Regions from separate parts of the Dorea amylophila genome, predicted to be linked through region 2. Evidence: riboswitches for the same ligand, from Rfam matches in the RefSeq annotation. Region 2 holds a riboswitch; the other holds the start of a gene.
The links. Region 2 has a riboswitch for FMN ahead of OCV72_RS10695 (ECF transporter S component). Riboswitches for the same ligand answer to the same signal wherever they lie in the genome.

Region 1 (5,440 bases), on a different contig from region 2:
GTCTCCGATATCACCTTTTACCAGTGCAAGATGATGTTCTCCTGTAATATCATTGATATATCCGTGAAGTCTGAAATCTCCATACTGCGTCGGAAGGTCTGCAACCGCCTCTTCTTTTACATGTTTTTCATGGATTCTCATGTAATCCTGAAGATCACGGATCGTAATAAATGTAAGATTATGCTCTTTTGCAAATTCCCACAACTGTGGTGTACGCATCATTGTGCCATCTTCTTTCATAATCTCACAACACACGCCGCATTCTTTCAATCCAGCCAGTCTCACCAGATCAGTCGTCGCCTCTGTGTGTCCGTTCCGCACCAGGACTCCGCCTTTTCTGGCAATGAGTGGAAATACATGTCCCGGTCTTCTGAAATCTTCCGGCTTCGCATCTTCATCCACACATTTCATGATTGTATAGGAACGTTCTGCTGCCGAAATACCTGTCGTCGTATCAACATGGTCCACCGCAACGGTAAATGCTGTGCTGTGATTATCGGTATTCTCCGCAACCATCGGTGGAAAGTTAAGCCTTGCTGCAATTTCCGCACTCATCGGTGTACAGATAAGCCCTTTCGCATAAGTCGCCATAAAATTGATATTCTCCTGTGTTGCAAACTCTGCTGCACATACCAGATCCCCTTCGTTCTCTCTGTCCGGATCATCTGTAACCAGAATAACCTTTCCTTCCCTCAGATCCCTTAGTGCCTCTTCGATTGTATTGTACTGATTGTTTTGTGACATTCTATTTATCCTCCTGTTCTAAAATCCGAATTCCTGCAAAAATTCCATCGTAATTCCGGATTCTTTTTTCTCTTCTTCACTCTTTCCAAGGCCTAACAGCCTTTCTACGTATTTTCCGATCACATCATTCTCCAGATTCACCGAATCGCCCGGCACTTTTTCCAAAAGCGTCGTTTCTTCTCCTGTATGCGGGATAACCGATACCTGAAATCCCTCTTCCTCTACTTTTGCCACCGTCAGGCTGATGCCATCTATACAGATGGAGCCTTTTTCTACGATCAGATGTAATATCTGCGGCGATGTTCCGATAGATACCCAGATGGCATTCTCCTCCCGGATCAGAGACCGGATCACACCGGTTCCGTCAATATGACCGCTTACGATATGTCCTCCAAATCTTCCGTCTGCAGCCATTGCCCGTTCCAGATTCACCTGACTTCCGACTTTACAGCTTCCCAGACTGCTTCTCCTGATGGTCTCTGCCATCACATCTGCAGTAAATCCATCCGGCTGAAGTGATGTAACTGTCAGACACACTCCATTGACTGCGATACTGTCACCGATCTTCGTTCTTTCCAATACCTTCTTCGCCCTGACTGCCAGAACTCCCGACTCTCCGGTCAGCTGCATATAGCGGACCGATCCTTTCTCTTCTACGATTCCTGTAAACATGGCCCCTCCTGTTCTTTTTCACATACCTGACAGATTATCCTGATGTCTTCACCGATCCGGCAGATATCCGTACATTTCAGTTTCAATGCTTCTGATGGAAGTCCGATGCCGATTCCTTGCACCGGTGTCTTACTGTTCTTTCCGCCAAATAATTTTGGTGCGATAAAACAGTGTACCTCTTTTACAATTCCTGCCCGCAGTGCACTGTCGTTCAGCGTGCCCCCGCCTTCCAGCAGAATGCTGTCAATACCCTCATTTCCAAGATATGTCATCAGCTTTTTAAGGTCTATCTGACCTTTTTCATCCGGACAGCAGACGGTATCCACGCCTTTCGCATGTAGCCGTTCTATTTCTTCTGTTATTTCTTCGTTCTCTTCCCGTCCTGCATAAGCCACGATTGTCCGGTACTCTTTTGCACTTCTTACGATCTGGCTGTCAAGCGGTATCCTAAGACTGCTGTCGCATACTATTCTGACCGGACTTTTCCATCCTTCTACCCGGACATTCAACATCGGATCATCCGCAAGTACAGTCCCGATACCGGCCATAATACCCATATACCGGTGCCGCATATGCTGCACTTCCTGTCGGGCCGGTTCTCCTGTGATCCACTTCGATGCGCCCGTCTTTGTCGCAATTTTCCCATCCAGTGTCATAGCATATTTCATCACTACATACGGTGTCTTCGTCGTAATATAATGGAAGAACACCGGGTTCAGACAGTCACATTCTTCCCGCATAAAATCCTGAACTACTGTAATTCCCGATTCACGCAATATCTGTGCACCTTTTCCTGCCACCTTTGGATTCGGATCCCTGGAACCGATCACCACTTTTTTAATCTTCTGTTCTATGATCGCTTCCGTACACGGCGGTGTCTTGCCATAATGACAGCATGGTTCCAGCGTAACATAGATTGTCGCACCCTCTGCCGATTCTGTAAGCGATGCGATTGCATTGCGCTCTGCATGAAGTTCTCCGCATTTTTTATGATAACCTTCCCCGATGATCCGGCCGTCTTTTACGATCACCGCACCTACCATCGGATTCGGATTCGTCCATCCTTCTCCCTTTTTTGCAAGCTGGATTGCCCGGAGCATGTATTCCTGATCCGTCATTTTTCTTCCTTCTTTCTTAGTTATACAATAACCCCTGCAGGATACCTACAGGGGAAATGATCTGTTACATGTAACTGACAAATGATCTGTTAACCAAAAAAGCTCTGAAATGGATCACCATCTCAGAGCTCAGACACTACATTCATCTATTAAAATAACTGTACCATCATCTTCTCTCATCCAGACTATACTGTCGGCTCCGGAATCACACCGGATCATGCCTCTCGGCCCGCGGGCTTTACCGCCGGTAGGGAATCGCACCCTGCCCTGAAGATTTCGTTTTTTTTATCATAATACTTTATATATCATTTGTAAAGCAAAAGTTTGGAAATAGCAAACTCCTTTTCACATTGATTTCATCTGCCAATTTTGTTATTCTATACGTATAGATTATTGTCACCTGAGAATACGTAGAATCTAAAGGAAATCAAATTATGAAAATAGAGAAAAAAATATGGCTCTCGTTGATCGCATCTGTCTTATTTGCCGTCATCTTTTCCATCTGGATATTCAGACAGGATACTGTTCGGAACGAACTGCCTTTTGATAACACCACCTCACTGAAAACAACAAGTTTTAAAACTGACGGTGCGAAAACAGAATCTGTGATCCTGTCCGATGAATTCCACACACAAAAAGCGATTCTTTTCCAGACTACTCATACCAATGCAGAAGTCTGGCTTGATGGGAAACTTATTTATCAATACGGAAATGAAACACACACACCCAAATTCATGAAATCACCCGGCTCCTGCTGGCATATTGTAGACATTCCGGCAAACAGTGATGCCAAGAAACTGACCGTCAAAATCATCCCTGTATATCAGGGTTATTATGGGAACCCGGCTCATCTTTTTCTGGGTACGAGGGGCGATTGTATTCTGAAGATTCTCAGCCAGAGTCTAGGAATACTGATCGTCAGTTGCGGTGTTTTATTTTTGGGATTTCTCTCTCTGGTATTGTATATTGCAGTGATCCGTAAGAAACAGGAGGATTTTTCCGAAGAAACATCTAAAATATTCCTGAATCTTGGAATCTTTTCTCTGTTGATCGCCTTATGGTCCCTGAAGCAATGTGGTTTTCTGCAGTTTTTAGTTCCGGATGGAAGAACACTGTATTTTATTGACTTCTTTACATTTTATCTCTTTCCTGTACCGTTTAATTTCCTTTTGTATGATATTTGCAAAAGTAAATTCCGAAAAGGTGCCCTGTTCCTGTCTGTTTCTTATCTGATCAATATGGGCGCAGCCGTCCTTCTTCAGTGTATGGGAATTGTCGATATCTTCCTGATTCTTCCGATCACGCATCTGATCATGCTTGTGAATGCAGCATATACGATCGGACTGATCCATTACGAGGCAAAACAGCTTGGAAACGAACTTGCCAGAAAATTCAGATACCCGATGTACCTCATTATGTATTTTGCCTTGTCGGAACTATTGGTTTATTATATCCGCAGATTCCAGCAGACATCTGTATTTCTTCCGCTTGGGACTCTGCTGTTTATCCTTATGCTGATCTGGATCCAGGTATCGCAATATTATGAGCAGTGTATCCAGAAGCAAAAACTAATCTACTTCCAGAAACTGGCTAATATAGATATGCTCACCGAAGCCATGAACCGGAATGCCTATGAAAATATGATCCGTTATCTGGACGAGCAGGAGCTGGAATTACATACAACCGGAGTTGTCTTGTTAGACCTTGATAATCTGAAGGAAATTAATGATAACTTTGGCCACGAAAAGGGAGATGAAGCCTTAAAGCTTTGCTATCAGTGTATCCGCCAGGCTTTTCCATCGGAACAGAATTGTTTCCGAATCGGTGGAGACGAATTTGCTTATATTTTCCATAAAGATGAAAAAGAGCTGATTGCCGATAAGATCCATAAACTGGAGCTGCTTCTAAATGAAAAGGATCAGGATCTTTCCTATTCTCTCAGCGTCTCCTCCGGATATGCCTATTATCAGCCTGACACCGATATGGATTTTAAAGATATCGTAAGACGCAGTGATACTATGCTTTACCGTGAAAAACGAAGAAAAAAAATATCACATTCCGCTTCTTCTCATCCGATGCTTTCTTCCGGAAAGCAATCTCGTGCACAAGGGATCACGGATGAACTGATCACGCAGGAGAAAAAATACCAGCATATTTCACCGACGGAATTATGCGGGATCATTGACCTGCTCAGTCCAAGTACCGATGACTATCTGTACTTTGTTGATTTCCGGACCGACTTTTACTATATTGCACCACAGTCACTGGAACGTTTCTGCGTTCCTCAAAATGCTTTTTATAATGTTATGGAAACACACCGGGACTTTGTATATGCCGAGGATTATCCGCTGCTGACTGCCGAATTCCGTGATCTGCTTACTACCAACCGTTGTATCCATAATATGGAATACCGCTGGCTGGATCTGAACAGGAATCCGGTCTGGATCAACTGCCGCGGATATCTTGTACGGGATGATTATCAAAAGCCGCTCTACATGGTTGGATGTATTAATGAGATCGGCGAAAAGCAGAAAGCAGATAATATCAGTGGACTTTTCGGCGAGAATGGTCTGATTGAATACCTGAAGACCCAGGAGACTCCTCTGGAAAATGGATTTCTGTTACGCCTTGGTATTGATAATTTCAAATCGATCAATGAAAAATTCGGATGGGATTATGGTGATTATATTCTCCGGAAAACTGCAGAGTGTATTTCGCACTGTATTTCAGGGGAACAGCAGGTATACAAATTATCCTCTGATGAATTTATCATCGTGGATATTACTTCTGACGATAAGCAGACAGCAGTACACCTTTACAATAAAATCAGGGAAAACATCAACCAGTTTATTAAAAAGAATCATTATACGGCAATCTTTACGATTTCCGGTGGGATTCTCCCATTT
Region 2 (5,440 bases):
ATTGAGCGTGAGATACGAAGTGACCTGACAGAGAAGGCAGAGGACGGGGCAATCAGCGTATTCAAGAAGAATCTGCATCAGCTTCTGATGCAGCCGCCAATCGTAGGACAGACTGTACTTGGATGGGATCCAGCATTCCGTACCGGCTGTAAACTTGCAGTTGTTGATCCGACCGGTAAAGTCATCGGAACAACGGTTATCTATCCGACTGCTCCGACGACACCGAAGAAAATCCAGGCATCCAAAGATTTGCTGAAAAAGATTATTGAAAAATATAACATTACATTGATCTCTGTTGGAAATGGTACCGCATCCAGAGAATCTGAGCAGTTCATTGTAGAATTATTAAAAGAGATTCCGCAGAAAGTGCAGTATGTAATTGTAAATGAAGCAGGAGCTTCCGTATATTCGGCAAGTAAGCTTGCATCGGAAGAATTCCCGAAGTTTGACGTTGGACAGAGAAGTGCGACATCCATTGCAAGAAGACTGCAGGATCCATTGGCAGAACTTGTGAAGATTGATCCGAAATCCATCGGTGTCGGACAGTATCAGCATGATATGAACCAGAAAAAGTTAAGTGAAGCTTTATCCGGTGTTGTGGAAGACTGTGTAAATAAAGTCGGAGTTGACCTGAATACGGCATCGGCACCGCTCCTTTCTTATATTTCCGGAATATCCGGAGCAATTGCTAAGAATATTGTGGCATACAGAGAAGAGAACGGAAGATTCACAGACAGAAAGCAACTTTTGAAAGTTGCAAAACTCGGACCAAAAGCCTTTGAGCAGTGCGCCGGATTCATGAGAATCCAGAATGGTACAAATCCGTTAGACGGAACTAGTGTACATCCGGAGTCCTATGAAGCTGCAGAAAAACTGCTGAAGAAACAGGGATTTTCATTGGAAGACATCAGCGGAGGAAAGCTAACCGGACTTTCCCTCACGATCAAAGACTATGCAAGACTTGCCGGGGAACTGGAGATTGGAGAGATCACCCTCCGGGATATTGTGAAAGAACTGGAAAAACCGGGACGTGACCCGCGTGACGAAATGCCGAAACCGATCTTAAGAACAGATGTCTTAGATATGAAAGACTTAAAGGAAGGCATGATCCTGAAAGGAACCGTAAGAAATGTCATTGACTTTGGTGTGTTTGTAGATATCGGAGTGCACCAGGATGGACTGGTACACATTTCCGAGATCACGGATAAGAAATTCATCAAGCATCCGCTGGAAGTGGTAAGCGTTGGCGATATCGTGGATGTAAAAGTGATGAGCGTGGATCTTAAGAAGAAGAGGATCCAGCTTACGATGAAAGGAATTTCATAATCCGGGAAAGAAAGTACGGAGAGAGGATGGAGCACATGAAAAAAAGTTGGGAAAAAATAATCAAAACCATTCTGGGAGTTCTGGTCGGCAATCTTGTATTGTCGTTTGCTGTGGCAGCGTTTATCGTGCCGAATGGGATCATTATGGGAGGTGCGACTGGTATCGGTCTTACGATCAGCCATTATTTTCAGGTGAACCTATCGATGATTATTTTGGCGATCAATGCGGTGCTGTTCGTTCTCGGTGCAGTATTTTTGGGAAAGAAGTTTGCATTGACAACGATCATCAGTTCCTTTATTTATCCAATATTTCTGTCGATGGCACAGTCCATTCCGGGAATAGACAAAGTGACGCAGGATAATGCTATGCTTGCGGCATTATATGGAGGGGTTCTCCTTGGAATCGGTATCGGACTGGTGGTAAGAGTAGGTGCTTCTACCGGTGGAACAGATATACTGGCACTTGTGTTACACAAATGGTTTCATGTCCCGGTAGCGGTATTCTTGTATATCGTAGATTTTTCGGTGCTGGGATTTCAGATGCTGTTTTCAGATTCGGAACAGATACTGTATGGTATTCTGAATTTGTTTTTAAGTACGGTTGTGCTGAACCGGGTGATGCTTCTTGGGAAGTCACAGATCCAGTTATTTGTAATTTCGGACAAATACAGAGAAATCCGTCAGAAAGTCTTAACGGATATTGATGCCGGAGTGACGATGGTAGACATCGAGACCGGTTATGGAGAGCAGAAGCAGCAGGGCGTATTATGTGTTATCCACAGCAGAAAGCTGTATTCGGTAAAAGAGGCGATTCAGGAGATCGATCCGAAAGCATTTATCACGATCACGCAGATCAATGAGGTGAGAGGACGCGGATTTACAATGGAAAAGCTGCGTTACGACGAATTGAATCTTACGAAAAACTAGACTTTACAGGTATTGTGAGTTAGAATGTTAACAAAGATTGAAGGAAGGACGAGGTATCATTTATGGAGAAATATACTGGCAAATCAATATTTAAAGGAATTGCAATTGGAAAAATATTGTTCTACCAGAAGGGAGAACAGCCTGTAAAACGTGTGAAAATAGAGGATACTGCAGAACAGATCAAACGTTACGAGGATGCACGCGCAAAGGCAGCAGAGCAGTTACAGGGACTGTATGAAAAAGCATTAAAAGAAGTCGGAGAAGCGAATGCTGCTGTATTTGAAGTACATCAGATGATGCTGGAAGATGATGATTATATTGATTCTGTTGTTAATATCATCGAGACACAGCAGGTAAACGCAGAATTTGCCGTTGCTACAACAGGAGATAACTTTGCGAAGATGTTTGCAGAGATGGAAGATGATTATTTCAAAGCGAGAGCAGCAGATGTAAAAGATATCTCGGAACGTATGGTAAATATCTTAAGTGGGAACGAAAGCGGTGGAGCCATCGGTGATGAACCTGTGATCGTTGTGGCAGAAGATCTTGCACCAAGTGAGACGGTCCAGATGGACAAGGAGAAGCTCCTTGCATTCGTAACCAGACTTGGATCTGCAAATTCACATACAGCAATCCTTGCAAGAACGATGAACATCCCGGCACTGATCGAAGTTGATATTAAAGAAGAGTGGAACGGGAAGATGGCGGTTGTAGACGGTTACACAGGAACATTCTACATTGATCCGGATGAAGAAACTTTAAAGAAAATGCAGGAAAAGAAAGAAGAAGACATCAAAGCAAGAGAACTTCTTCAGGAATTAAAAGGAAAAGAAGATATAACAGTAGACGGAAAACATATCAAATTATATGCAAATATCGGCGGTGTAAAAGATGTTACAAGTGTACTGGCCAATGATGCGGCTGGAATCGGTCTGTTCAGAAGTGAATTCTTATATCTGGAAGCGGATAATTATCCGGATGAAGAAGCACAGTTCCAGGCATACAAGACAGTAGCCGAGAACATGGCAGGTAAGAAGGTAATTGTACGTACACTGGATATCGGTGCGGACAAGCAGGTGGATTATTTCAACCTTGATCATGAAGAAAATCCGGCCATGGGATACCGTGCGATCCGTATCTGTCTGGACAGAAGAGATATCTTCCGTACACAGCTGCGGGCACTTCTTCGTGCAAGCGCATATGGTAACATTGGAATTATGTATCCAATGATCATTTCTGTAGATGAAGTGAAAGAGATCAAGAAGATCGTAGAGTCTATCAAAGCAGAACTGACAGAAAAAGGAATCGAGTACGGTGAAGTTGAACAGGGTATTATGATCGAGACACCGGCAGCAGTGATGATCAGCGATCTTCTGGCAGAGGAAGTTGACTTCTTCAGTATCGGAACAAACGACCTGACTCAGTATACACTGGCAATTGACAGACAGAACAGCAAACTTGACAATATTTATGATTCACATCATCCTGCAGTGCTCCGCATGATCCAGAAGACAATCGAGAACGGACACAAAGCAGGATGCTGGGTTGGTATCTGCGGAGAACTTGGAGCAGATATGACTTTGACAGAGACATTCCTTAAGATGGGAATCGATGAATTGTCTGTATCTCCGACATTTGTTCTTCCGATCAGAAAACTGATCCGTGAGATGAGCACAAAATAATGGTTGCATAGACGGTTATGCCGTACTATAATATGAGACGAAAGAAGATTCTTCGGGGCAGGGTGTGATTCCCAACCGGCGGTAAAGTCCGCGAACTGGTCATTGAAGAATTTCTGGTCAGAGATATCTGGACAGATGTTATCAATGTGATGATCAGCCGATCTGGTGAGATTCCGGAACCGACAGTAAAGTCTGGATGAGAGAAGGATGATATGATATTACAGAATTATCAGAATGATATGATTGCCCCGTTGCCCTTTTGGGTGACGGGGTTTTTGTCTGAAATGTGAATATCGTATGGTTCAAAATAAGAAGTTTCTTCCTTTAGAATATAATTCGGTTTAAAGGAGAAAGAAAGATGAGTACAAAAGTAATGACAAGACAAAATGAAAAAAACAGAAACAAAATCAGGACAATGGCACAGATTGGTATGTTATCGGCAATCGCAACAGTATTGATGTTGTTCGAAATTCCGCTTCCGTTCGCTCCGTCCTTCTATGAGATAGATTTCAGCGAAGTACCAATCCTGATCGGAAGCTTTGCAATGGGACCACTCGCCGGAGCGGCAATAGAACTTATCAAGATCTTACTGAACTTTGCAATCAACGGAACTATGACAGCGGGAGTCGGAGAAATCGCAAACTTCCTGATCGGCTGTTCACTGGTTGTGCCGGCCGCATTGATCTACCATAAGAAACATACCAGAACCGGAGCAGTAGCCGGAATGGCAGCGGGAACCGTATTCATGACAGTAGTCGGATGTTTTCTGAATGCCTTCGTATTACTACCGGCATATGCCAAAGCATTCGGTATGCCGATCGACGGCCTGGTTGGAATGGGAACTGCCGTAAACAAACATATCACAGACCTTAAGACTTTTGTGATGCTGGCAGTCGGACCATTCAATCTGCTGAAAGGTATACTGGTATCTTTGATCGTGTTCCTGGTTTATAAAAAAATCAGTCCGATATTGAAGATGAATGCGTAATTTGGGATTTCATTTATTAACTGGGAAGCGGCCTCTCGGTCCTTGAAGGAAACAATAGATAAGGCTTCTTGTTCAGGTTCCATACCATAAGAAACACTAAGAGAGTCAGAATCACCTAAAAGCAAAGGAACTACGCTCAAACTCGGCGTTCGCCTCAAACACGTTCGCTTCGTTCCTTTAACGGTGCTTCTGACTCTCTAATTGTTTCTAACGGCATTCCACATTCACAATAATCCTTATCTATTGTTTCCTTCAAGTCGTGACTGACAGCGGATGTTAATAAATGAAATGCCCGGAAGTGTAACCCGGTGGAGGCCACTACGGTTACGCATTTGTCATTTCATTCGTAAGGCATTTGATACACACGGAATAAAGCTTGGAAAGGTGTTCCAGTGAATGTGAAAGAGGCGTTGGTAATTCTTAAGGGGCAAAATTCTGCGTTAGGTTTTCAAAATTTGACTGTCTGAGGCGTATGCCGAGTTTCAAATTTTGAAAGCCTGCTTTTAGCAGAATTTTGC

Region 1: it holds a riboswitch for FMN, as region 2 does, so the genes downstream of both, ribD (bifunctional diaminohydroxyphosphoribosylaminopyrimidine deaminase/5-amino-6-(5-phosphoribosylamino)uracil reductase RibD) here and OCV72_RS10695 (ECF transporter S component) in region 2, are expected to answer to the same signal.

The regions. Positions count from the first base shown of each region.
Region 1 is NZ_JAOQJW010000011.1:83,741-89,180, reverse strand. Features, by position in the region: gene OCV72_RS08530 (bifunctional 3,4-dihydroxy-2-butanone-4-phosphate synthase/GTP cyclohydrolase II) at 1-744, opposite strand, end outside; gene ribE (riboflavin synthase) at 763-1,416, opposite strand; gene ribD (bifunctional diaminohydroxyphosphoribosylaminopyrimidine deaminase/5-amino-6-(5-phosphoribosylamino)uracil reductase RibD) at 1,398-2,534, opposite strand; FMN riboswitch at 2,699-2,813, opposite strand; gene OCV72_RS08515 (EAL domain-containing protein) at 2,969-5,440, shown strand, end outside.
Region 2 is NZ_JAOQJW010000015.1:82,693-88,132, forward strand. Features, by position in the region: gene OCV72_RS10680 (Tex family protein) at 1-1,326, shown strand, start outside; gene OCV72_RS10685 (YitT family protein) at 1,362-2,252, shown strand; gene ptsP (phosphoenolpyruvate--protein phosphotransferase) at 2,315-3,934, shown strand; FMN riboswitch at 3,979-4,146, shown strand; gene OCV72_RS10695 (ECF transporter S component) at 4,293-4,922, shown strand.